2 regions of the Janthinobacterium salmonicoloratum genome follow, and region 2 is predicted to be linked to the other one. Evidence: riboswitches for the same ligand, from Rfam matches in the RefSeq annotation. Region 2 holds a riboswitch; the other holds the start of a gene.
The links. A riboswitch is a leader RNA that binds a small molecule or an ion and turns the genes downstream of it on or off. The one in region 2 is predicted to bind FMN.

Region 1 (11,941 bases), 710 kb from region 2:
CAGCTTGCTGGCCATGATGGGAGAAAAGGCACCGTGGCATCCCGTGTGGATCACCATCTATAAAGCCAACGCCTTGACGCTGGATAAATACCGGCACGGCCCCGTGCTGTTCGCGGGCGACGCGGCCCACCTGGTGCCCATCTTCGGCGTGCGCGGAGCGAACTCGGGCATCGACGATGCGGACAATCTGGCCTGGAAGCTCGCTTATGTCGTCAAGGGCCAGGCGCCGCATACCTTGCTGGACAGCTATTCGGACGAGCGCGTGTACGCTGCCCGTGAAAACCTGCGCCACGGTACGAAAAGCACGGAATTCATGGCGCCGCCCACCTTTGCCTTCGAGCTGATGCGCACGGCCGTGCTGGGCCTGGCGGGCAAGCATGCGCACGTGCGCTCCCTGATCAACCCGCGCCAGACCAGCGCCATCGCCTATGCGCAGTCGCCCCTGAATGCGCCAGAGAGCGAGACGTTTGCCGCCGGCCCGGCGCCGGGTACGGTCTTGCCGGAATGTCCGCTGGCGCTGCCGCACAACGGCGGACAAAAAGCGGGGTATATTACCGATCTGGTGCAGCGCACCGATGGCGATTTTACGGGACTGTACTTCAGCGACGATGGTGCCGTGCCCGCGGAACTGCTGGCGCTGGGCGACATATTGCCGTTGACGACGGTGGCGATCGCCCGCAGCGGGGCGCAAGGGTGCGCCTGGGACCACACGGTGCAGGTATTCTCGCTGTTTGATGCGCAGCCAGGCACGTTTTACCTCGTGCGTCCCGATGGCCATGTGCTGGGCCGCTGGCGCGAGGTGCAGGCGGGGCAGGTGGCGGCGGCGCTGGCGGCGGCCGGCATCGCCCAATCAAAGTAACAAGGAGACAATATGACCGATATCGAACTGGACAATCTTTACACTGAGCTGTGCCACACCATCAGCGGCCTGGGCGAACAGCGTTCGCCCCTGTTTCTGGCCCGCTTCGCCTTGCTGGCCATGGGCGCCATCGGCCAGGCCGACGTGGTGCAGCGCTTGCTGCGCGACGCGGCCGACGGCTTGGCGGAGCCGGCATGATAGGCGCCGGCTACCAAAGCGGCTTCGGCAACGAATTTGCCACGGAAGCCGTGTCCGGCGCCTTGCCACAGGGGCAGAATTCGCCGCAGCAGGCGCCGTTAGGCCTGTATGCGGAACAATTGTCGGGCACGGCCTTTACGGCGCCGCGCGCGCAGAACCGGCGTTCCTGGCTGTACCGCATCCGTCCCGCCAGCCAGCATCCGCCATACACTTTGCTTGCCAACAGCCGCATCGTCAGCGATTTCCACGCCATGCCGCCCACACCGCCGAACCAGTTGCGCTGGGACCCGCTGCCACTGCCCGACGGCAGTACGCCAGTGGACTTCATCGATGGCTGGCAGACGATGGCTGGCAATGGCAGCGCCGAAGCGATGAGCGGCTGCGCCATCCACGTGTATGCGGCCAACCGTGCCATGCAGCGCTTCTTTTATTCGGCCGATGGAGAATTGCTGGTCGTGCCGCAGGAAGGCCGGCTGGCGATTGCCACGGAACTGGGTTTGATCGAACTGGAACCGCAGGAAATCGCCGTGATTCCCCGCGGCGTGCGTTTCCGCGTGACCCTGCCCGATGGCGTGGCGCGCGGCTATGTGTGTGAAAACTTCGGCACGGCTTTCCGCCTGCCCGACATGGGGCCCATCGGCTCGAACGGCCTGGCCAACAGCCGGGATTTCCTCACGCCGCACGCGGCCTATGAAGACATCGATGGCGAGTGCGAACTGTTGGCCAAGTTCGGCGGCCATTTGTGGCGCACGACGCTCGACCATTCACCGCTGGACGTGGTGGCCTGGCATGGCAATTACGCGCCGTATAAATATGATTTGCGCCGTTTTAACACCATCGGATCGATCAGTTACGACCATCCGGACCCGTCGATCTTTCTCGTGCTGCAAGCGCCCAGCGAAAACCCGCTGCTGGGAGCCATCGACTTTGCCATCTTTCCGCCGCGCTGGCTGGCTGCCGAGCATACCTTCCGCCCACCCTGGTTCCACCGCAACGTGGCCAGCGAATTCATGGGCCTGATCCACGGCGTGTACGACGCCAAGGCGGCCGGCTTCGTGCCGGGCGGCGCCAGCCTGCACAACTGCATGTCCGGCCACGGTCCCGATGCGCAGACCTTCGAAAAGGCGTCGCACAGCGACACGTCCGCCCCCGTCAAGGTGGGCGACACCATGGCCTTCATGTTCGAGACGCGCACCATCCTCAAGCCGACGCCGTTCGCCCTAAGCAGTGAGCTGCTGCAAAACGACTATTTCGAATGCTGGCAAGGCTTGCGCAAGCATTTTGATCCTGATCCAAGCTAGTCTGGCCTTGCTCAGGCGGCCCGCGCCCCCGCCACCGTGTGCGGGTTGGCGGGCCGCGCCAGTCCCAGATGGCCGCGCGAGGCAAAATACTCGCCCTGGAAGTTGAGCGCATGCCCTTGTGCGGGCGCGTAAAACTGGCCGCCGGCGCGGTCGGGCTGGTCGAGGGCGTCGTCATCCCAGCTATCCCACAGGGCCTTGGACAAGGCGACGAATTCATCGGCGCGCGCGTAGCGGGCCGCGTGACTGCGTGGTTCAAGAATGCCGAAATTGCGCGCCGTATGCTCGCCAAACGAGGAGACGACGTTCCAGCCAGCGCGCCCGCCGCTCAGGTGGTCGAGCGAACTGAATTTGCGCGCCACGTGGTAGGGGTGTTCGTAATTGGTGTTGATGGTGGCGATCAGGCCGATATGGCTGGTGACGGCGGCAATCGCCGACAGCAGGGTGAAGGGCTCGAAGGGCAGGCCGATGGCGGCGCGGCCCGTGTCGGGCGTGACGGCGCCGGAGCGGCCGATGAAGTCGGCGATAAAGAAACTGTCGAACCTGGCCGCCTCGGCCAGTTTGGCGGCGCGCAGCCACCAGGCCAGGTCGGGCCGCCCGCTGGCGCTGGCGGATGGCTGGCGCCAGGCGGCCGGATGGTGGCCGTGGCGTTGTAAAAACACATTCAGGCCAAGCTGGCGTGCTGGCATGGGGGCTCCGTGGTGGGCAGGCGACATTGCCTGCTCCTTTGCTGCAGCAAGGTTCGGGCCAACGCCCCACATATGCAAAATCCGGATAAGCTAGCGCGGCACCATTCGTTCACGCCTGGAGATGGAGCGCGGTATAGTCGGCTCATGGAACTCTTAGCCCACAATTTCAGCAGCGATTTCGCGCGCAGCGCCCACCTGGCCCGCGGCGCGGGCGATGACGGCGATAGCGAGGCGCTGGTCGCCTTCCGCGACCCGCAGCAAATGAGCTTGTTGGTGCGCGCCACGGCCTTTGTCTTTGCCGACCCCCGTTCGCGCCAGTTGCATGAGCTGATCGAGCGCATCGCTCCCAGCGAGGCGACGGTGCTGATCACGGGCGAAACGGGTACCGGGAAAGAGTTGATCGCGCGCCATGTACACGGCTTGAGCGGGCGCGCCGAGCAGACTTTTGTGGCGATTAACTGCGGCGCGTTTTCCGAAACCCTCGTCGAGAGCGAACTGTTTGGCTATGAAAAAGGCGCGTTTACGGGCGCGCAGCAGGGCAAACCTGGCTGGTTCGAGACGGCCAGCGGCGGCACCCTGTTCCTCGACGAAATCGGCGACTTGCCGCTGGCGATGCAGGTCAAGCTGCTGCGCGTGCTGCAGGAGCGCGAAGTGGTGCGCCTGGGGGCGCGGCGCGCCATCCCCATCGACGTGCGCCTGATTGCCGCGACCAATGTGGATCTGGCCGAAGCCGTGCGGGCCGGGCGCTTCCGCGAAGACCTGTATTACCGGCTGCAGGTGATCGGCCTGCCGCTGCGTCCTTTGCGTGAACGCCCGGGCGACATCATGCCGCTGACGCGCCACTTCATGGCCATCTATGCGCAGCGCTTGCACTTGGGTGAGGTGGAGCTGGGCGCTGACGCGCAGCAAGCCTTGCTGGCGTACCCGTGGCCGGGCAATATCCGCGAACTGGAAAACGTCATCCACCGCGCGCTGCTCGTGTGCCGCAGCGGCGTGGTGCGCGCCGAGGACCTGAGTTTGTCGGGCTGGCACCGCGCACTTGCCACCACTCCCGCGCCAGCGCCCGCATCCGCTCCTGTCCCCGTGCCGGACGCCTGGGCCGGCGGCGCCGATATCGCCTACGCGGCCCACGGCGCGGCCGGCCAGGACGACTTGCTGGCCGCCGAACGTTTCGCCCGCGCCTGGCAAGCCTTGCTCGACTCGGGCGAAGCCGTGGAATTTGAGGCCATGCAGCAGGAACTGGTGCGCGCCGCGTGGGAGCGCAATGAGCGCAACCAGGTGCGCACGGCGAAGCATTTGAATCTGAGCCGTAACATCCTGCGCACCTTCCTGAAAAAGGCGGGCGCCATCGACTAGGCGCATGACTGACCCCGTGGAGCCGGAACCGCAGTGATGCGGCTCCGGCTTTTTTCATGGCTGCTGCGCGCGCAGCACGCTGCTGCCATGGATGCAGCGGATTGCTGCCAAATCAACAGCGAATGGCGCTGGCGGGCGCACGCAGCATGGCATGTTTTCTGCGAGGAGGGTAGGGCAGACCGCTGCGCGCAAGTATGGAAAGCGCGCCCCGGCCCTTTCTTCGACCCACGACAGGAGTCCATGCATGACCATTGAATTCATCTGGCAATTACCCACCAGCGGCGATGGCCGCTATGCGGCGCCCGGCATCACGCGCCGCGGCGAACGGGCGGCAGGCGCGCCCAGTCCGCTGCAGCCGGGCGTGAGCGACCCACGCGGCGCGCGTCCGCCCTTCAACTATTTCGATTACCTGCACCAGATCGCCCGCGCGGCCGACCTGTCCGGCTTTGACGGCATCCAGGTGCGCCACGATACGCAAGGTGATGAAAGCTGGATCGTCGCCGGCTACCTGGCGCGCAGCACGCGCCACCTGAAGCTGATCGCTGAATTCGACGCGGCCTGGGGTTCGGCCGTGTACGCGGCAAAGAACGCCGTCAGCTTCCAGCGCTTCACGGGCGGGCGCTTCGCCTGGCAGATCAGCCAAGGTGGCGATGCGGCAGCGCGCCGGCGCCAGGGCGATGCGGCGCCGGACGCCGATATCCTCCCGCGCATCGATGAATTCATCACGGTGGCGCGCGGCGTGCAGAACACATCGCCGTTTAGCTTCAAGGGCAAGTTCTTCGAAGTGCAGGACGGCGGTTTCAAGGGCCCGCTGGCGAACCACCCCGTCAACGGCATCTATTTGACCGGCGATAGCGCCGAGGCGCTGGCGCTGTCGGCGCGCCAGGCCGACGTGCACGTGTTCGATGCGGCGCCGCTGGCGGACTTGCAGCCTGCCATCGACAGCTTGGCCGCGCAGGTACGCCAGCTGGGCCGCACGGCGGCGGCGGGCTTGCGCATCGACGTGCTGGCCCGTGAAACCTTCGACGAAGCCTTGCGCGACGCGCGCCGCTACCGCAGTGGCGCGGCGCTGCCCGGCGAACTGCCATCCGACGGCAGCACGGCGGTCTTCTGGCCCGGCTTTGCGCAAGCGCAAACAGGCGCCCATGGCGCCCTGGTCGGCAGCTATGCGCAGGTCAGCGCGGCATTGCAAGCCTACGCGCAGGCCGGTGTGTCGAGCTTCGTGCTGGCCGCCATCCCCCATTTCGAGGAAGCCTACCGCATCGGCGAGCACGTGCTGCCTCGTGTGCGGGCAGCGTTGAGCGCGCAGCTGCAAGCGGCTTGAGTTTCTGTATCCAACCTACTGAAGGAGTACCTTGATGGCAATCGATTTTTTCTGGCGCATCCCCACGCATGGCGAACCGAGTTCGCACCGCGCCCGCACGCCGTTTCGCGGCGACTGGTTTCCCGGCAATGACAACCTGCGCCAGGCCGGCCTCGGTGGCGGCGGCGCCGACGGTTTTAGCTACATCGACTACCTGGCGGAAATCGCCCGCGCAGCCGAGATATCGGGCTTCCAGGGCGGCTTGATTCCGTCCTTTCCGATGACGGATGAACCGTGGGCCATTTCCGCGCTGCTGGCGCGCGAGACGAGCACCTTCCGCTTCATGATCCCGTTCCAGCCCGGCTTTTTGAACCCCGTGGTGGCGGCGCGCATGACGGCCAGCCTGCAGCGGGCCACGGGCGGCCGCGCACTGTACAACGTGATCACGGGCGGCGGCGGCCCGGCGCAGCTGTGGTGGGGCGATTCGGCCGGCCACGACGACCGCTACACTCGCACAACGGAATTTCTCGACGTGGTGCGCGGCGTGTGGCGCGGCGGGCCATTTTCCTACCAGGGCAAGTTCTACCAGGTGGAAGACGCGGGCCTGGCCACGCCCCTGTCGGAGCAGGACTTCCCCGAGATTTACTTTTCCGGCTCGTCCGACGCGGCCCTCGGTTCCGCGTCGAAGCATGCAGATTACTACCTGACGTGGCTGGAACCGTTCGAGCAGCTGCGCGAGAAATTCGCCCGGGTGCATGAAAAGACGGCGCTGCTGGGGCGCAAGATCAAGTGCGCCGTGCGCGTCGACATCGTGGCCCGCGCCACGGAGGAAGAGGCGTGGGACGAGGTGCGCAAGGGCTTTGACGCCGTCGATGCCGCCACCCTGCGCCAGTTCCTCGGCACGGATGGCGGCAATTCCGTGGGTGCGGCGCGCCAGCGGGGCAACCGTCCGACCACCCTGAACAGCTACAAGGACTTGATCACGGCGCCGAACATCTGGTCCGGCTTCAATCTCCTGCGCGGCGGGCAGACGCAGGGCATCGTCGGCAGCTATCAGCAGGTGGCCGAACGTCTCGATGAACTGGTGCAGCTGGGCGCCGACGCCTTCATCCTGGCCAGCACGCCGCATCTGGAAGAAGCGTACCGGGTGGGCGAAGAAGTGCTGCCCCTCGTGCGCGGACATACGGCAGCTTTGTTGCGCGCCGCCTGAGTATCCCCTGTTGCCGCGACAGCAGCGCCACCGCCTGCTGTCGCGCAGGCAGCATGCGGCAGCAGCGCTGCTGCCAAATCAACAGCACTATCATGTCGATAGTCTTCCTTTTAAATCAAACACTTAAGTTAATTTTTCTGCGCTGCGGCAGCGGGCATGCGCCTTGCAATAACAGTCATCACCATCTCGCGTTTTGACTTTACTCAAGGATAACCACCCATGCGCCGTTCGACTGCCCCCGCCGCCTTTTCTTCCTTTCCCTTTCATCTGACCCCGCTGCGCCGCGCGTTGCGCTCGGCCTTCGCCATCGGCGGCTTGATGCTCGTCCATGGCATGGTCCACGCGGAAACGCCTGGCGCCGACGTCATTGCCTCGGCCGACGCCAACGGCGCCGGCGAGGGCGCCTCCTTGCAATCGGTGACGGTGACGGCGCAAAAGCGCGAGGAATCCGCGCAAAAAGTGCCGAGCGCGATCACGGTCCTCGGTGGCAAGGAGCTGCTCGATACTGGCATCGGCCGCTCGGCCAGCGAAATCCTCAATTACGTGCCGAACGCCTCGGCCGGCACGCAGCAGCACGGCCGTCCGCGCTGGTGGATACGCGGCGTGGGCGCGGGCCAGCAGCAAATTGATTTCCCGAATCCCGTCGGCTTTTACCTCGATGACGTCTACATCAGCAATTCCAGCGCCACGGGCTTTCCCCTGTTCGACCTGGACCGGGTGGAGGTGCTGCGCGGCCCGCAAGGCACCCTATGGGGCAAGAATACGACGGGCGGCGCCATCAATGTGATTTCGCGCAAGCCGTCCTTCAAGTCCAGCGGCTACGCCAAGCTCGATTACGGCAGCTACGACACCACCCTGGCCGAAGGGGCCATCGGCGGCGCGCTGGTCGACGAAGTGCTGGCGGGGCGTTTGTCTTTCCACACGGAGCAGCAGGACAAGGGCCGCTTCCACAACCAGTTTACGGGCGAGCGCGATGGAAAACTCAAGGATAGCGCCATCCGCGGCCAGCTCAAGGCCCTGATCGGGCGCGACCTGACGGCGAACCTGAACCTGCATTACCGCGACTACACGACCAAGGGCGCCACCACCACCGTTGCCAGCTACGGCGCCAATGGTGTGTACCGCAACGGCTACGTCCCCAGCACCAATCCCGATGATGTCAGCACGAATGCACCGGCCGACAGCGACGTGAAACAGGGTGGCGCCCAGCTGAACCTCGAGTACGCGCTGGGCGAGCTGACCCTGACGTCGATCACGGGCTATGAAAACTTCCGCAACGAAGCGACGGGCGACAGCGACAACACGCCGCTGGAAGTGGGCCGCAGCCGCTCGAAGGCCAGCAGCCGGCAAGTGTCGCAGGAGCTGCGCCTGACGTCGCCGCAAAACGGCGCCGTGAGCTGGGTGGCTGGCCTGTTCTACTTCAATGAAAAGATCGATTCCGATTCGGCCGGCGCACGCCTGCCCAATGGTACCGTGCCGGCGCTGGCGGGCAGCACCCAGCCTGTCGGCTACAACCGCACCGTCTACCAGCACAAGGCGCGCAGCGCGGCCATCTTTGGCAGCACCACCGTCAACTTCAGCGAGCAGTTCCTGTCCACCTTTGGTTTGCGCTGGACCACGGAAACCAAGGACCTGGACTTGCAGCGCGTGCAGGCCGCATCGAACACGGTGACGTTTGGCGATGCGTCGAACTGGTGGAACACGGTCCGGGGCGGCAATTACACGGCCGCTTTGGTCGCCAACAACAACTTCACGTCGAATCCGTCCACCACGTGGAATGCGCTGACGTATGACGTGACGCCCGAATACCGCTTCAGCCGCACCTTGCGCGGCTACCTGAAATACGCGCACGGCATCAAGTCGGGCGGCTACAACACGAGCGCCACGGACGTGCGCGCATTGAATACGGTGAAACCGGAAACCCTGAACTCGTTCGAGGCGGGACTGAAATCGGAATGGCTGGACGGGCGCCTCAATTTCAACGCCAACGTCTTCCATTACGATTACAAGAACGTGCAGGTGAATATCACGGGCGTGTACAACGGCGACCCGACGCAAAGCGTCAATTACCTGCAGAACGTGCGCAAGGCGCATGTGAACGGCGCGGAATTCGAGATCGAGGCGCAGCCGACGGACAACCTGCACATCAACGCCAATATCGGCCTGCTGCGCACGGAATTCGACGATTTCGCCATTCAAAACAATGGCGGCGACCGTTCCGGCAATGAGTTCGTGCGTTCGCCCCACGTGACGGCCTTGCTGGCGGCCGATTACCGCTACCCGCTGGGCAATGGCGCGCAGTTGGTTTTCAGCGGCGACGTGCGCTACACGTCCAAGCAGTACTACTATGTCGACCCGCAAAATGCCGCTCGCGACTTGCTGAACCAGGGCGGCTTCGCGCTGGCCAATGCGCGCCTGTCGTATGTGCTCCCGGGCGGCAAGCAGCGGATCACGGCGTATGCGAACAACCTGGCCGACAAGGTTTACCGCAACCACACGCTCACCAGCTTCGTGCCGGGCGCCGTGAATGGCGACACGGTGATCATCGGCCAGGGGCGCACGGTGGGTGCGTCGTACACGGTGCAGTTCTGACCGCGCAGGGCAGGGGCAGGGGCGATATGCTGTAGTCGCCGGGCGTGGCTGCCGCACCCTGTGCGCTGGCCGCGCAACGTTCTCAGGGCGGGGTGCGATTCCCCACCGGCGGTAATGGCATACGTGCCTAGCCCGCGAGCGCTTGCCGGCATGGTCTTCGGGGCTATGACGACAAGGTCAGCAGACCTGGTGTGATTCCGGGGCCGACGGTATAGTCCGGATAAAGAGAGAGCGGGATGGAACCATTGTGTTGGTGTCGGCATATGCCCGGTGCATGGACGGCCTGTGTTTGCCGTCGGTGCGCTGGCGCGCGTGCCTGCATGCGCAGTTGGGCGTGGCTTTCGCGCGCCTGTCATATCCCCTTCGATTCTATGCCCTGTTTTTATCATTCTTGAAAACAGGAGTCTTACATGTTACAAACGTTACACGCAGCACCCGGCAAGCGCATCGCCTTCATCCAGGCGGGCTGGCACCGCGACATCGTCGCGCAATGCCGATTGTCCTTCATCGCCGAAATGGCGACCCTGGGTTTCACGCAGGACGACATCGATGTCATCGACGTCGCCGGCGCCTTTGAAATCCCCCTGCATGCGCAAGTGCTGGCCAGGAGCGGCCAATACGCGGCGATTGCAGCTTCCGCCCTGGTGGTCGACGGCGGTATCTACCGGCATGACTTCGTGGCCGATGCCGTCATTTCCGGCATGATGCAGGTGCAGCTGGCGACGGGCGTGCCCGTGTTGTCGGCCGTGCTGACCCCACACCACTTCCATGCGGGCCACGAGCACCAGGAATTCTACTTCCAGCATTTCAAGGTCAAGGGTGTCGAACTGGCCACGGCTTGCGCGGCCACCATCCACTCGCTGCAGCGGCTGGCGCAACCGGCTAGCGCGCCGCACGAGGCCTTGGCCGCCTAGGGCGCCGTTTGCCTTGACGCCGTAGTACCCGTGGCCAGCGCAATTCGTGCGCCGGCCCCGTTTCTTTATGCCGCCTGCTGCAGCAGCGCGTCGAGGCGCCGCTGCGCTTCCTCCAGCGGCCGGCGGTCAATCCAGCTATCGATATCGACGTCGCGGTCGAGAAAACCGTGCTGCAGCTGGAAATCCTTCTGCTGGCGGAACAGGGCCACCTTCTCGTCGGACAGGTCGGGCGCCAGGGTCAGGTGAAAACCAGCGCGGTAGGCTTCGGCCACGGCGTCGGCGCCGGCCCGCGTTTCGCCCTGCAGGATGGCCAGCACGTCGGCCTGGTGGCTGCGCGCCCAGTGGGCGGCGCGCAGGGTCTGCGTCAAAAAGCGCACGACCAGCTCGAAATGCTGTTCCAGCATCGTTTCATGCACGGTAATCGGCCGTGGCGTGCCGTTATTCACGCGGAAGCGCCGGTCGGGCAGGGCGTCGATGTCGACGCCCACTTCCAGCCCCGCCGCACGGGCCGCCTCGGCCGCCGCCGCGCCTTTCACGTAGACGGCGTCGACTTCGCCGCACAAGAGCGGCGCGATGCCTTGCCACAGGCCCGCGCCCAGATTGGCCTGCGTTGGCGCCTCGCCCCCCACTTCCACCAGCCGCACATCGTCCAGCGTCAAGCCGGCCGAGGCCAGCACGCCTTTGTAGCCGGCCAGGCTCATGCCGCGCGCGATGCTGCGCCCGCGCCGGTTCTCGCGCAAATCCTCGGCGCGAAAGGCGGGTAGCGCCAGCCGCTTGCCCTGCAGCTGCGCGGGCGTCGTGATGCCGGAACCGGGGCGCACGAGGATAGCTTGCCATTCGTCGATCCAGGTCAGGCCGACCAGGCGCGTGGGCGCCCCTTGCGCGCGCGCGGGCAGGGCCAGCAGGTTGCCCCCTTCGCGCACGAGCGTGGACAGGCCGTGGTCGTAATGGTGGCGCGCCAGTTCGCCGCCTACTTCCTGCAGGGTTTTCAGGGCGATGCCGTCGCGGGCGAATTCCTCGTCCAGCCAGCCCAGTTTGTAGGCCAGGCCCGTGGCTGTGGGCACGGGGCAGCGCGTGAACCAGACGGTATCGACTGTATCGATGGGAGCGGAGCTTGCGTTAGTCATGGGATTCCTTCGTGGTGAGTGGGAGCCTTGAGCCGTGCAGGAAACGTGCCCGCAGCGCTTGCTGGCTTGCCGACAGTGCCTGCGTCTAGCGCTGCTGCCGCGCCAGCAGCCGCTGTTGCGCAGGCAGCAGCCGTCCAGCATTGATGCGGCCCAGGCGCTGGCACGCGTCTTGCGAAAGCAGGAGGTAGACAAAACCCGGTCTCAACCTTTTTACCGAATGGAGCATGACATGACGGACGTGGCACAAGCGGAAGCACAACAAGTACAGGTGCAGGAATTGACGGTAGCCGAACAGGCCTTCGTGGAGCAGGTGCGGCGCGATGCGCAGACGGCCTTCGACGGCCTGCGCGAGACGGGCAGCCTGACGGCCAACGGTACGGTGGGCTTTGTCGAGC
Region 2 (11,941 bases):
CACACCATTGCCCAGGGTCAGTTCCGTCACGCCGATGGCGCTATTCAACTTTTCAGCGACGATGCTGCCGCCAGCCGGCGGGCCATCCATCAGCTTGCTGGCAAGGACTTTTTCCGTGCGCGGCTCGATTTTCTGCTGCTCGGCTTGCGCCACGGCGTCGAGCAATTGCTGCTGCGTGGGTACGCTGGCGCCCGCTTTCGGCTCGGCGCCCATGAAGACCACCAGTTTCTTTTGCTGGTCGGGAATCACCTTGGCCACCGTCTCGTTGATTTCCTGCAGAGTTACCTGCGGCAAGAGTTCCTGCGCATACAGCAATTCATTGGCGATGCCGGGGATGGCTTCCTGCTCCAGGAAGTTGCGCGAATACTCGGCCACGAAACCGGCCGAATCGGACTTGTCGCGCTCGCTGTACGCGCGCTCGTAATTGCGCAGCATGTTCTTGCGCGCCCGATCCAGCTCATCCTGGCTGAAACCGAAGCGGCGCGCCCGCTCATCTTCTTGCACCAGCGCATCGACGGCAGGCTGCACGCCGCCCTTGCCCAGCAAGGCATACGCGCTGAACGATTCATAGCCGCGCACCAGCTTGCCCATGCTGCTGCCGCCCTGGATGAACGGGGGATTGGCTTGCTGCGTCAATTCCTGCATACGCGCGCTGAGCATTTGCCCATACAGGTTTTCGATCATCTGGCGGCGGTAGTCGGCAATGGTGACGGGCTCCTGCGCGGCGCGGATCGGGTAGCGGATGAAGACCGTGTCGTCCGGCGCTTCCTTGTCCGTGATCACCAGCGCTTCCGTTTGCGAGCGCTGCGGCACTTCCGCATACAGGCGCGGACGGGGCTTCGCGGGGTTTTTCAGTTTGCCGAAATGCTGGCGTATCATCGCTTCAGCTTGCTTCGGCTCCACGTCGCCCACCACCACAACGGCCATCAGGTCGGGGCGGTACCAATCCTTGTAGAAACGCTTGATGGCTTCCGGCTTGAACGTTTTCAGCACGGATTCCTTGCCGATAGGCATGCGTTCCGCATAGCGCGAACCGTTCAGCAGCTTCGGATACAGGACCTTGTTCATGCGGTCGCTGGCGCCCTTGCCCAGGCGCGCCTCTTCCAGCACGATGCCGCGCTCGCTGTTGATGTCGGCCGGATTGAATTTCAAGCCATGCGCCCAGTCTTCCAGCACGAGAAAACCCTTTTCCAGGTTTCCCTTCTTGTTCGTCGGAATCGGCAGCACGTACACGGTTTCATCGAAACTCGTGTAGGCGTTCAAGTCGGCGCCGAACTTCACGCCGATCGATTGCAAATAGGAAATCAGCTCATTGCGCTTGAAATGCGTGGAGCCATTGAAGGCCATGTGTTCCGTGAAATGGGCCAGGCCTTGCTGGTCGTCATCTTCCAGGATGGAACCGGCTTTCACCACCAGGCGCAATTCCACTTTCTGCGCGGGACGCGCGTTTTTCTTGATGTAATAGGTCAAGCCGTTCGGCAATTTTCCGACGGTAACTTCTGTTGCCAACGGCAAGGGATCGCTCAAACGGATTTCTGCCTGGGCCATGCAGGCGCACGCCAGCAAGACGGCGCCCGAGATCAGGCGTAATTTACTCAGCTTCATGTATTCTCAACGGTAAGATTCAGTAAGCGTACCTTACACTGAAATCGTCTTTCCGCCATTAAAAACAGCTTAGGAAAACCTGCTTTTCCCAGGCAACTTTGCCGAATAACAAACTCAACAGTGCCCTGCCACATTTTTTCAATTGTGCTAAAGTATTGCCGCCGGTCATGTGGACCGGCACAACAATACGTCTTCGGGGCGGGGTGCGATTCCCCACCGGCGGTAAGACCGGCAACGGTCAAGCCCGCGAGCGCTTGTCGGGTTTCGCCTGATGAGGTCAGCAGATCTGGTGTGACTCCAGAGCCGACGGTATAGTCCGGATGAAAGAAGATGTGCAGTAAACGCGATGTCCGATCGACCTGTCGATGCGGCCGGCTGCGTCTATTCGCTTGCCCTGCAGCGTTTTTCGCCTATGCGAGGAGCGTTTCACCATGTTAGTCAACAGCTATACCCTGCTTTCCAACGACCTGGAAGGTCGCATCCAATCCGCCCTGGCCGCCATGCGCGCCGGCATTCCCGTCATCCTGCTCGACGATTTCGACCGTGAAAACGAAGCCGACCTGATCCTGTCTGCCGAGAAACTCACGAACGAAACCATGGCCTTGCTGATCCGCGAATGCAGCGGCATCGTCTGCCTGTGCCTGCCGACGGACGTCGTCAGCGCGCTGGAATTGCCGCCCATGTCGTCCGACAACGGCAGCCGCTACGGCACGCCGTTCACGGTATCCATCGAGGCGCGCGACGGCGTCACGACGGGCGTGTCGGCCGCCGACCGGGTCACCACCATCCGCGCCGCCATCGCGCCGAATGCCAAGCCTGCCGACCTGGTGCGCCCTGGCCACGTATTCCCCTTGCGCGCCGCGCCCGGTGGCGTGCTCGAGCGCCGTGGCCACACGGAAGGCTCCGTCGACCTGTCGCGCATGGCGGGCCTGAACCCGGCGGCCGTGCTGTGCGAGCTGATGAACCCGGACGGCACCATGATGCGCGGCGACGATATCGAGCGCTTCGCCGAACTGCATGGCATGCCGATTCTCACCATCGAAGAACTGGTGGAATGGCGCAGCACGCGCGAGCAGTAAGGCGTCAGGCCATCCTTCAGGCGGCCACGGCCTTCGGCAGATGCACGTGCCGGTAGACGAGGCCCGCCGCCAGGCCATATGCGACGGCAATCGTCGCGTAGGCCAGCGGCAAGCGCAGCGACCAGTCCTGCACCATGTGCAGGATGCTGCCGATCATCGCCACGCCCACCAGGGCGCCGATCTGCCGGTTCGCATTCAGGGCCGCCGCCGCGCTGTTCGCATGCTGCTTGCCGGCCACCCGCATCACGGTGGCCGTCATGGCGGGAATGGCGATGCCGATGGCCACGTTCATGACGGCCGTGCCCAGCGCCAGCAAGCCATAGGGCGCACCTGGACGCAAACCCATCAGCAACAGCGCCATCACGGCGCCCACCAGCAAGCCGGCCAACATGGGCAAGCGCGTGCCATGGCGCGCCGCGATACCTCCCGCCAGGAAATTCCCTACCGTATAGGCCGCCATCATGGGCAGCAATCGCAAGCCCGACTGCAAGGCATCGGCGCCGCCAGACTGCTGCAGGAACAGGCTCAATAAGAACAGCTGGCCGAACACGCAGAAATTGATCAAAAAACCCACGCCATTGGCCGCGCCAAAGCTGCTGCTGTGAAACAGTGCGCGCGGCAACAACGGATGGCTGCCGCTACGCTCGCGCCGCAGCAACTGCCAGGCCGACAGGGCCGTCAATACGCCCGCCGCCAGCACGCCTGGTGACAGCCAGCCCAGCACGGGGCCTTCGATCATGACAAAACTCAGGCCCGCCAGCGCCGCCACACCCAGCGCATGGCTGAACAGCGACAAAGCGCGCGGCTGGCGCGCTGGCGCGGCCAGCAGCAACTGCGCCATGACGATGGCCAGCACGCCCAGCGGCACATTCACCCAGAACACGCTGCGCCAGCCGAACTGGTGCACGAGGATGCCGCCGATCAGGGGGCCGGAAGCGCCCGCCACGCCCACCAGGGCCGACCACGCGCCCAACATGCGCGTGCGTTCGCGTTCGTCGTCAAAGCTATGCGTCAGCAAGCTCAGGGAACTGGGCATGAACAGGGCCGCGCCCGCCCCTTGCAGCAAGCGCGCCGCCGTCAGGAAATGCCCGTCGGGCGCGGCGCCGCACAGGATCGAGCCGAGGATGAAGACGCCCAGGCCACCCTGGTACACGGCTTTCGGCCCATAGCGGTCGGCCAGCGCGCCGCCGGCCAGCAGCAGCGCGGCAAACGTCAGCGTGTACCCGTCGACCACCCATACCAGGCCCGTCAGCGGTATGGCCAGGTCGAGCGCGATATCGGACAGCGCCACGTTGACGGCCGTGACGTCAAGCATCGCCATGACGAAGCCGAAGGCCAGGGTCAGCAGGATCAAGCCGTTGGCGCGGCGCGGTGTGGGGGCAGACATGGTTTTCCTTGCAAGGATAGCGGGGTAGCCATTATGCGAGCGTTGCATGATGCAGTAAACAGGCATAAACTCGGCACTACGATGCAAAAATGCATCCAAAAACGAAACGGAAATCACTCATGGATTGGGATAACGCGCGCATCTTTCTGGCCATCGGCCGGGCCGGCACCTTGCGCGGCGCAGCGGCCCTGCTGCGCATCGACCAGGCCACCTGCGGGCGCCGCCTGGCCACCCTGGAAACGTCCCTGGGCGCCACCCTGTTCCTGCGCACGCCATCGGGCTACGTGCCCACGCCAGCCGGAGAGCTGGCGTTCACGGCGGCCGAAGCGATGGAACGGGCGGCCGACAAACTGCAGAGGGAAATGCAGGGCGTCGACAACCGCCTGTCCGGCCTCGTGCGCGTGGCCACCACGGACACTATGGCCAGCCATTTCGTCATCCGCGCCATGCAGCAGCTGCATGCGGCCCACCCGGACATCCGCATCGTGCTCAACGTGGCGCCGGCACTGGCCAGCCTGACCCGGCGCGAAGCGGACCTGGCCGTGCGCGGCGTGCGCCCTACCGACCCGGACCTGATCTCGCGCCACCTCGTCAAGCGCAGCCTGGGCCTGTACGCGTCGAAAAGCTACCTGGCGGAACGGGGCGAACCCGTGCGCGGCACGGCGCTGGCCGGCCACGACATCGTCATCTACCACCATTCCGTGACGCCACGCCATGGAGAGAAAATCGCCGGCGAGCCCGTCGCCAACGCCCGGGTCGCCATGGAAGTGAACTCGGCGGCGATGCTGCAGGAAGCCACGCGCGCGGGCCTGGGCGTGGCCGAGCTGGCGACCCACCTGGGCGACATCGACCCGCAGCTCGTGCGCATCTGGCCCGAGCGGGCGGAAGCGTACGACGTATGGCTGGTCATGCATGCCGACCTGAACCGGTCTGCCCGCGTGCGGGCGGCGGCCGACGCGATTATCGCCAGTGTGAGCAGCCCTGCAGCCTAGCAGCACATAATCATTCTCAAAAGAAACTTTATTTTTTATAAGTCTGATAAAATTCGCAACCCCGTCGCGCACAGCTGCCGCCAGGCCGCCGCGGGATCCCTCAATCCTCATGGAGAATTTTTATGCTTATCTGGCAAGGCTTCGGCATACTCGGCCCCCTTATCTGTTTTATCGTCGTACTGGCCGCGCAAGCGCTGTTTGGCGCCACCTTGGGCGAGGCATATACGAAGAGCCACACATGGACCATGGCCTTGGCCTTCCTGCTGGCAGCGGCCGCCAGCTGGTATGCAGGCGTGCGCCTGAACAGCGCGCCCGGACGCGAACTGATCGACCCGGCCACGCAGGAACGCGTGATCCTGCGCCAGCGCCACACCCTGTTCTGGATCCCGATGCAATATATCGCCGTGCTGATGGTCGTGATGGCCGGCTTCGCCCTGTTCGAATAGGCGCGCACGCCAGACGTGCCCGGCGGGCGGACGGATGTTAAGATGCCATCATGACCCTATCCGTCTCCCTCATCATCAGCCTGCGCCGCCTGCACCGGGCCACCATGGCCTGGCTGGTCAGCTGGTGGCGCATGCTGCATTTCGCCATCCTCGTGTTTTCGCTGGCCCTGTCGCCATCGAGCTATAACCGCGACAACCGCCCCATCCTCGCGCACCGCCTGGTGACGAACACGGCGCCCAACCTCGTGTGGTTCAGCGTCGCCTGCGCGCTGGTCAGCTTGGTGCTCATCCGCATCGTCGTCGTCAGCGCGCAAAGCTACGGCCTGTCGCGCTATGCGCTGGAAATGGTGGTGCGCGTGCTGGTGCTGGAACTGATACCGCTGACGGCCGCCCTGTTCGTCGCGCTGCGCCTGACCTTGCCTGACGGCATTGCGTTTGCGCAAATGCGCTCTTCCGGCATGCTCGACACCATGCAGCGCCAGGGCGTCGACTTGCTGCGCCGCGAATACTTTCCGCGCGTCATGTCCGGCATCTTCGCCGTATGGATGCTGGCCATCGTCAGCTGCGTCACCTCGCTGATCCTCGCCTATATCACCATCTACGGCTTTACGCCGTGGGCGCTGCAAGGCTACACGCGCGTCGTGGGGCAAATCTTCAATCCGGCCGTGGCCCTGATCCTGATGCTCAAGGTCATCTTCTTCAGCTTTGCCGTGGCCCTGATTCCGCTGGCTTCCTCGTACTATCCGGAAGAGCCGCATGGCCGGCGCAACCGCCTGTGGGCCGCGCACGGCCTGTCCGAAATGCTGCGCCTGTTTTCCGTCATCCTGCTGATCGAAGTGGCTTCGCTGATGGGCAATTACTACTGATGCCCCGCCCGCCACCGCCAGCGATCCCCGAACCACCCATACGAGAGCCAGAAGCCATGAGCCAGAGCCAGCCCCCCAATCCCGACCAGACCGACATCACGGCGCCAGACGCCGTCCTGCCCGCCCCGCCGCCCGTGCGCCACGCCGAACTGAAAGCAGCCATCCTGCTCATCTTCATGTTCGTGCTGGTGGTCGGCTCCGTCGTCTACCTGATGTATGCGCGCGGCGCCTTCGAAGCCACGCAGACGCTGGTGCTGACGACCGACGATTCGGACGGCGTGGGCGTGGGCGCCGACCTGACCTTTTCCGGCTTTCCCATCGGCCGCGTGCAGCGCATCGAACTGGCGCCGGACGGCAAGGCCCGCGTCATCGTCGACGTGCCAAGGAAGGATGCGCACTGGCTGCGCAGCAGCTCAATCTTCACTCTGGAACGGGGTATCGTCGGCGGCGCCAAGCTGCGCGCCTACAGCGGCATCCTGACGGACCCGCCGCTGCCCGACGACGCCACGCGCGACTTGCTGGTGGGCGACATGGCGGCGGAAATCCCCCGCCTGCTGGCCGCCGCCAAGGATTTGCTGAACAATGTGGCCAGCCTGACGGGCACCGATTCCGCCCTCGACGGCACCTTGCGCAATGTGCAGGCTGTCACCGGCAAGCTGAGCGGCCCGGGTGGCGCCATGGGCTTGCTGACGGGCGACGACAAGCAGTCGCGCCTGCTGGTCGAGCGAGCCAACACCCTGCTGGTCACGGCCGACCAGTTGGCGCGCCGCACGGACGGCCTGGTGGCCAATGCCGACACGCGCGTCTTTGGCGACAAGGGCGTGATGACGGATGCGCAGGCGACCATCGTGCAGCTGAACGCGCTGCTGGCCGACACGCGCAACAGCCTGAAAAAAGTCGACGCCGTGCTGGTCGAGGCGCAAGCCGTGGGCGCCAATGCCAAGGCGGCGACAGCCGACCTGGGCCCGCTGCGCGCCGACGTGGAAAGCAATCTGCGCAAGGTCGAGCAGCTGGTCAATGAAATCAACCGCAAATGGCCGTTCAAGCGCAATCCGGAGATCAAACTGCCATGAGAAAACGCAATGTCACCTTGTCCGCCCTGGCCGCATTGTTGTGCACTGCGCTCGCCGCCTGTTCCAGCGGCCCGCCCGTGCCGGACTGGAAAATGAATGCGCAAAGTTCCGTCGAACGGTTTCAAGCGGCTTACTTGAATGGCAACGCCCTGGTCGAGCAGACGGAATTCCGGCGCGCCCGCAGCCAGGTGGCAGGCACGGGCAAGCTCGAGCTGGTGGCGCGCATCGAACTGCTGCGCTGCGCCGCACGCGTGGCCAGCCTGGCCTTCGAGGACTGCGCCGGCTTTGACGCCCTGCAAGCCGACGCGACAGCCGCCGACCGCGCGTATGCGGCCTACCTGGCCGGCAAGGCGCAGGCGACCGACATCACCCAGCTGCCGGAAGCGCAGCGGGCGGCCGCCAGCGCCAGCTCCGATACGGCCGCCGCCAGCGCCGTGGCGGCCATCGCCGACCCGCTGTCGCAACTGGTGGCGGCCGGCGTGCTGCTGCGCGCCAGCCGCGCTACGCCGGAGCTGCTCGACACGGCCGTCGCCACCGCCTCGGACCAGGGCTGGCGCCGTCCGCTGCTGGCCTGGCTGGGCGTGCAGCGCCTGCGCGCCGAACAGGCGGGCGACACGCAAGCGGCGCAGCGCATCGCGCGGCGCATGGCGATCGTCGAACAGCCGCTGGCCCCTTGAACGCGCCGATGGCCGGCCCAAGGCAGGCGGAATCAGGCATAATCGAGCCAGGATGACAGCTATGCCGTGCAGACCGCGAGGTGTGACAATGCAGTTCGAGGATTTCGACCTTTCCACTCCCGATACCGGCCGGCATGCGGCGGCGGCGCCTGGCGACGACGTGTCGGCCGCCACGGCCGTACGCCTGCAATACCTGCTCGACAATACGCCCTCCATCATCTATTGCACCGTGCCCAGCGGCGACTTCAAGATGACTTTTGTCAGCAACAATGCCCTCAATGTGCTGGGCTACCAGCCCGAGGAAATGGTGGCCGATCCCAATTTCTGGTTCGACCATATTCACCCCGACGATGCCCCCGGCATTTTTTCCAGCCTGGCGCAGATCTTCGTCGAAGGCGCACGCGCTTACGAATACCGTTTCCGCGTGCGCGACGGCAGCTATCTGTGGATGCACGACAGCCTGCGCCTGGTGCGCGACGAGCATGGCGTGCCGTTCGAGGTGATTGGCTCGCTGACAGACATCACGGAACGCAAGCGCATGGAAGCGATGCTGCAGGCGCGCGGCGAAGAGCAGCAACTACTGATCAGCAAGCTGCAGGAAGCGCACGACCAGTTGCTGCAATCGGAAAAGATGGCGTCCATCGGCCAGCTGGCGGCCGGCATCGCGCATGAAATCAATAACCCGATCGGCTTCGTCAACTCCAACATGAGTTCGCTGCAAGGCTATGTCGGCACCCTGTTCGGCGTCATTGACCAGTATGAGGCGGCAATGCGCGAGGCGCTCGATGGCCCGGCCCTGGCCGCGCGCGTGGCCCAGGTGCGCGGCCAGGCCGACCTGGCCTTCCTGCAGGACGACATGGTGGACCTGGTGCGCGAATCGATGGATGGCTTGAAGCGCGTGCGCGACATCGTGCAGGCGCTGAAGGATTTTTCCCACGTGGGCGAGACGGACTGGCAAGTCGCCAGCCTGCATGCGGGCCTGGACAGCACCCTCAATATCGTCGCCAACGAATTGAAATACAAGGCGCGCATCGAGAAACACTATGGCGAGCTGCCGCCGATACTGTGCCTGGCCTCGCAGCTGAACCAGGTCTTCATGAACCTGCTCGTCAACGCGGGCCAGGCCATCAGCAGCGACGGCGTGATCAGCATCCGCACCGGTCACGCCGGCGACTGGGTATGGGTGGAGATCGGCGACACTGGCGCCGGTATCGCGCCCGAACACCTGAACCGCATCTTCGAGCCGTTCTTCACCACCAAGGCGGTGGGCAGCGGCACGGGCCTGGGCCTGTCGCTGTCGTACGGCATCGTCAACAAGCACGGCGGACGCATCGAAGTGGCTTCGGAAGTGGGCCAGGGCACGCGCTTTACCGTGCACCTGCCCGTATCGCCGCCGGCGGCCCAGGCAGCGTCCTAGCCTTCCCGCCCTAGCATTCCTTCAAGGGCGCATACACGCGGATGCTGAGCCGTCCGCCATTCTTGCTTTCGAAATCGAGCAGCTGGGCGATCACGCGGGCCGTCAGCACGTGTTCGGCCGCCAGCAGCATCAGGCCATCGCGGCTGATCAGGTCACGCGACAGCACCATGCCCGGCTCCAGCTGGCCCGACAGTACGGTCAGGTCGCGCGCCGGTGGCTCCGTCTCCTCCATGATGCTGCGGAAAGCGGCCACCACCGCCGGGTCGTAGCGTTTGCCGATGCTGTCGTAGATCAGGCTGCGGGCCTCGTCGGCGCGCAGGCTGCGCTGCACCATGGCGCCGATCTGCAAGCCATCGTAGTCCGACGCCAGCGTCAGGATACGCGCCCCCATGGGAATGGCCAGGCCCACCAGGCCATCGGGAAAGCCGCCGCCGTCGAAGCGCTCCAGCTGCGAGCGCAGGATCACGGAAACGGCGCGCAGCTCCTCGAGCGCCATCAGTAATTGTTCGGCGCGCAGCGGATGCTTGCGGAAAGCGGCCAGCTGCTCGCCCGTCCAGGCGCTGGCCGGCAGTTCCAGCACATCGTCGCTCAAGCTGAGCTTGCCGATATCCTTGAGCAGGGCCGCGATGAACACATCGCGCGCCTCCTGTCCTGCCAGGCCCAGCGCCTGCGCCAGCTTGCGCGACAGTTCGGCCACCCGCCGCGCATGGCCGGCCAGCTTGCCGCCGCGCATCTCGATCAGGTTGGAAAACACCTTGATGGTCGTCACGAACGTGGCTTTCAGGCGTTCGTTGGCCGCCTGCACTTCGTCGTGCGACTGTTTCAGCTGCTGCGTGCGCGTGGCCACCTTCGCTTCCAGGCTGGCGTTGAGCGCCTGCAGCTGCACGTTCTGGCTGGCCGTCAGCGCTTCCAGGCGCAGTTTCTCCTGCTCCAGCGCGCGCCGTTCCAGCGCGTGGCGCACCACCAGCACGATATCGTTTTCGTCCCAGGGCTTGGTCACGTAGCGGTAGATCTCGCCCTGGTTGATGGCGTCGAGGATGGACTGGATGTCGGCATAGCCGGTCAGCAGCAAACGCATGGTGCCGGGCCAGCGCTGGCGTACCTGGGCCAGGAATTGCGCGCCATCCATGTGCGGCATGCGCATGTCGGAGATGACCAGGTCCACCGTCTCGCTCTCGAGCAGGGCCAGGCCGGCCGCGCCGCCGTCGGCCGTCAGCACGCGGTAGCCGTGCGGGCGGAACAAGCGCCGCAGCGAGGACAGGATATTCGGTTCGTCGTCGACGCACAGGATGGTGGGCGGCGCGGCCGCGATGCTGGTGCTCATGTTGTCCTGTTCAGTCATGGTGCGACGGCCTGCGCCTGGCGCACGGGCAGGGTGATGCGAAAGGTGGTACCGCGGCCGATGATGCTGCGCACGTCGATGCGGCCGTGATGTTTCTGCACCGTGGTGTAGGCCAGCGACAGGCCCAGGCCCGTGCCCTTGCCGACGGCCTTTGTCGTGAAGAACGGATCGAAGATGCGCGACAGGTGTTCGGGCGCGATGCCGCCGCCCGTGTCCTCGACCTCGATCCACACTTCCGTCGCGTTGTCGCTGCCCGTGCGCAGCGTGATGCGTCCGCGCGCCTCGCCGATGGAATGGGCGGCGTTGACGACCAGGTTCATGATCACCTGGTTCAGTTCGGAAGGCTGGCATTCGATATCGGGAATGTCGCCATACTCGCGCACCACGTCGGCCTTGTACTTGACTTCGTTATTCACGATATTGAGCGTGGTGTCGATGCCCTGGCGCAGGTCGGCCCAGACCCACTCCTGGTGCGCATCCGTGCGCGAAAAATCCTTCAGGTCCTGCACGATGCGGCGCACGCGCGAAATGCCTTCCTTCGATTCGCCCATCAGCAGCGGAATATCGGTGCGCAGGAAGTCCAGGTCGATCTGTTCGCGCAACGCGCGCAGGCGCGCCGCCACCACGGGGTCAGCGACGGCCGGCTCGGCTTCCTCATAAGCGTCGAGCATGCTGAACAGGTCGTCCAGATACCCTTCCAGGGTGCCCACATTGGAAAACACATAGCCGATGGGATTGTTGATTTCGTGCGCCACGCCGGCGGCCAGCTGGCCGATCGAAGCCAGCTTTTCCGACTGCAGCAGCTTTTGCTGGGCCAGCGACAGCTTGCTGTTCAATTCCGTCAGGGCCAGGTTGCGCTCGCGCAATTCGAGATCGGCGATCTGGCGCTGGCGGATATCGTCGGCCAGGCGCTCGTTCATGTCGGCCAGCTGGGCCGTGCGCTTGGCCACCAGGTGTTCCAGGTTGTCGTGCGCCTTGCGCAGCGCCAGTTCCGCAAAGCGCCGCTCGCTCACGTCGCGCAGCGTTTCGATGGCGCCCACCAGGCGTCCCTGGCGAT

Region 1: it holds a riboswitch for FMN, as region 2 does, so the genes downstream of both, ACQ4WY_RS02195 (6,7-dimethyl-8-ribityllumazine synthase) here and ribB (3,4-dihydroxy-2-butanone-4-phosphate synthase) in region 2, are expected to answer to the same signal.

What each region holds. Positions count from the first base shown of each region.
Region 1 covers NZ_JBNYXV010000001.1:467,046-478,986, reverse strand. Annotated here, with positions in the region: gene ACQ4WY_RS02235 (FAD-dependent oxidoreductase) at 1-859, shown strand, start outside; gene ACQ4WY_RS02230 (hypothetical protein) at 872-1,057, shown strand; gene hmgA (homogentisate 1,2-dioxygenase) at 1,054-2,358, shown strand; gene ACQ4WY_RS02220 (LLM class flavin-dependent oxidoreductase) at 2,370-3,044, opposite strand; gene ACQ4WY_RS02215 (sigma-54 interaction domain-containing protein) at 3,189-4,400, shown strand; gene ACQ4WY_RS02210 (LLM class flavin-dependent oxidoreductase) at 4,645-5,724, shown strand; gene ACQ4WY_RS02205 (LLM class flavin-dependent oxidoreductase) at 5,759-6,913, shown strand; gene ACQ4WY_RS02200 (TonB-dependent receptor) at 7,133-9,505, shown strand; FMN riboswitch at 9,580-9,742, shown strand; gene ACQ4WY_RS02195 (6,7-dimethyl-8-ribityllumazine synthase) at 9,916-10,419, shown strand; gene ACQ4WY_RS02190 (ABC transporter substrate-binding protein) at 10,485-11,546, opposite strand; gene ACQ4WY_RS02185 (class II aldolase/adducin family protein) at 11,776-11,941, shown strand, end outside.
Region 2 covers NZ_JBNYXV010000001.1:1,172,051-1,183,991, forward strand. Annotated here, with positions in the region: gene ACQ4WY_RS05400 (M16 family metallopeptidase) at 1-1,605, opposite strand, end outside; FMN riboswitch at 1,791-1,941, shown strand; gene ribB (3,4-dihydroxy-2-butanone-4-phosphate synthase) at 2,037-2,684, shown strand; gene ACQ4WY_RS05410 (MFS transporter) at 2,701-4,071, opposite strand; gene ACQ4WY_RS05415 (LysR family transcriptional regulator) at 4,191-5,063, shown strand; gene ACQ4WY_RS05420 (hypothetical protein) at 5,186-5,509, shown strand; gene ACQ4WY_RS05425 (MlaE family ABC transporter permease) at 5,560-6,375, shown strand; gene ACQ4WY_RS05430 (MlaD family protein) at 6,432-7,448, shown strand; gene ACQ4WY_RS05435 (hypothetical protein) at 7,445-8,125, shown strand; gene ACQ4WY_RS05440 (ATP-binding protein) at 8,214-9,542, shown strand; gene nosR (response regulator c-di-GMP phosphodiesterase, NosR family) at 9,553-10,866, opposite strand; gene ACQ4WY_RS05450 (ATP-binding protein) at 10,881-11,941, opposite strand, start outside.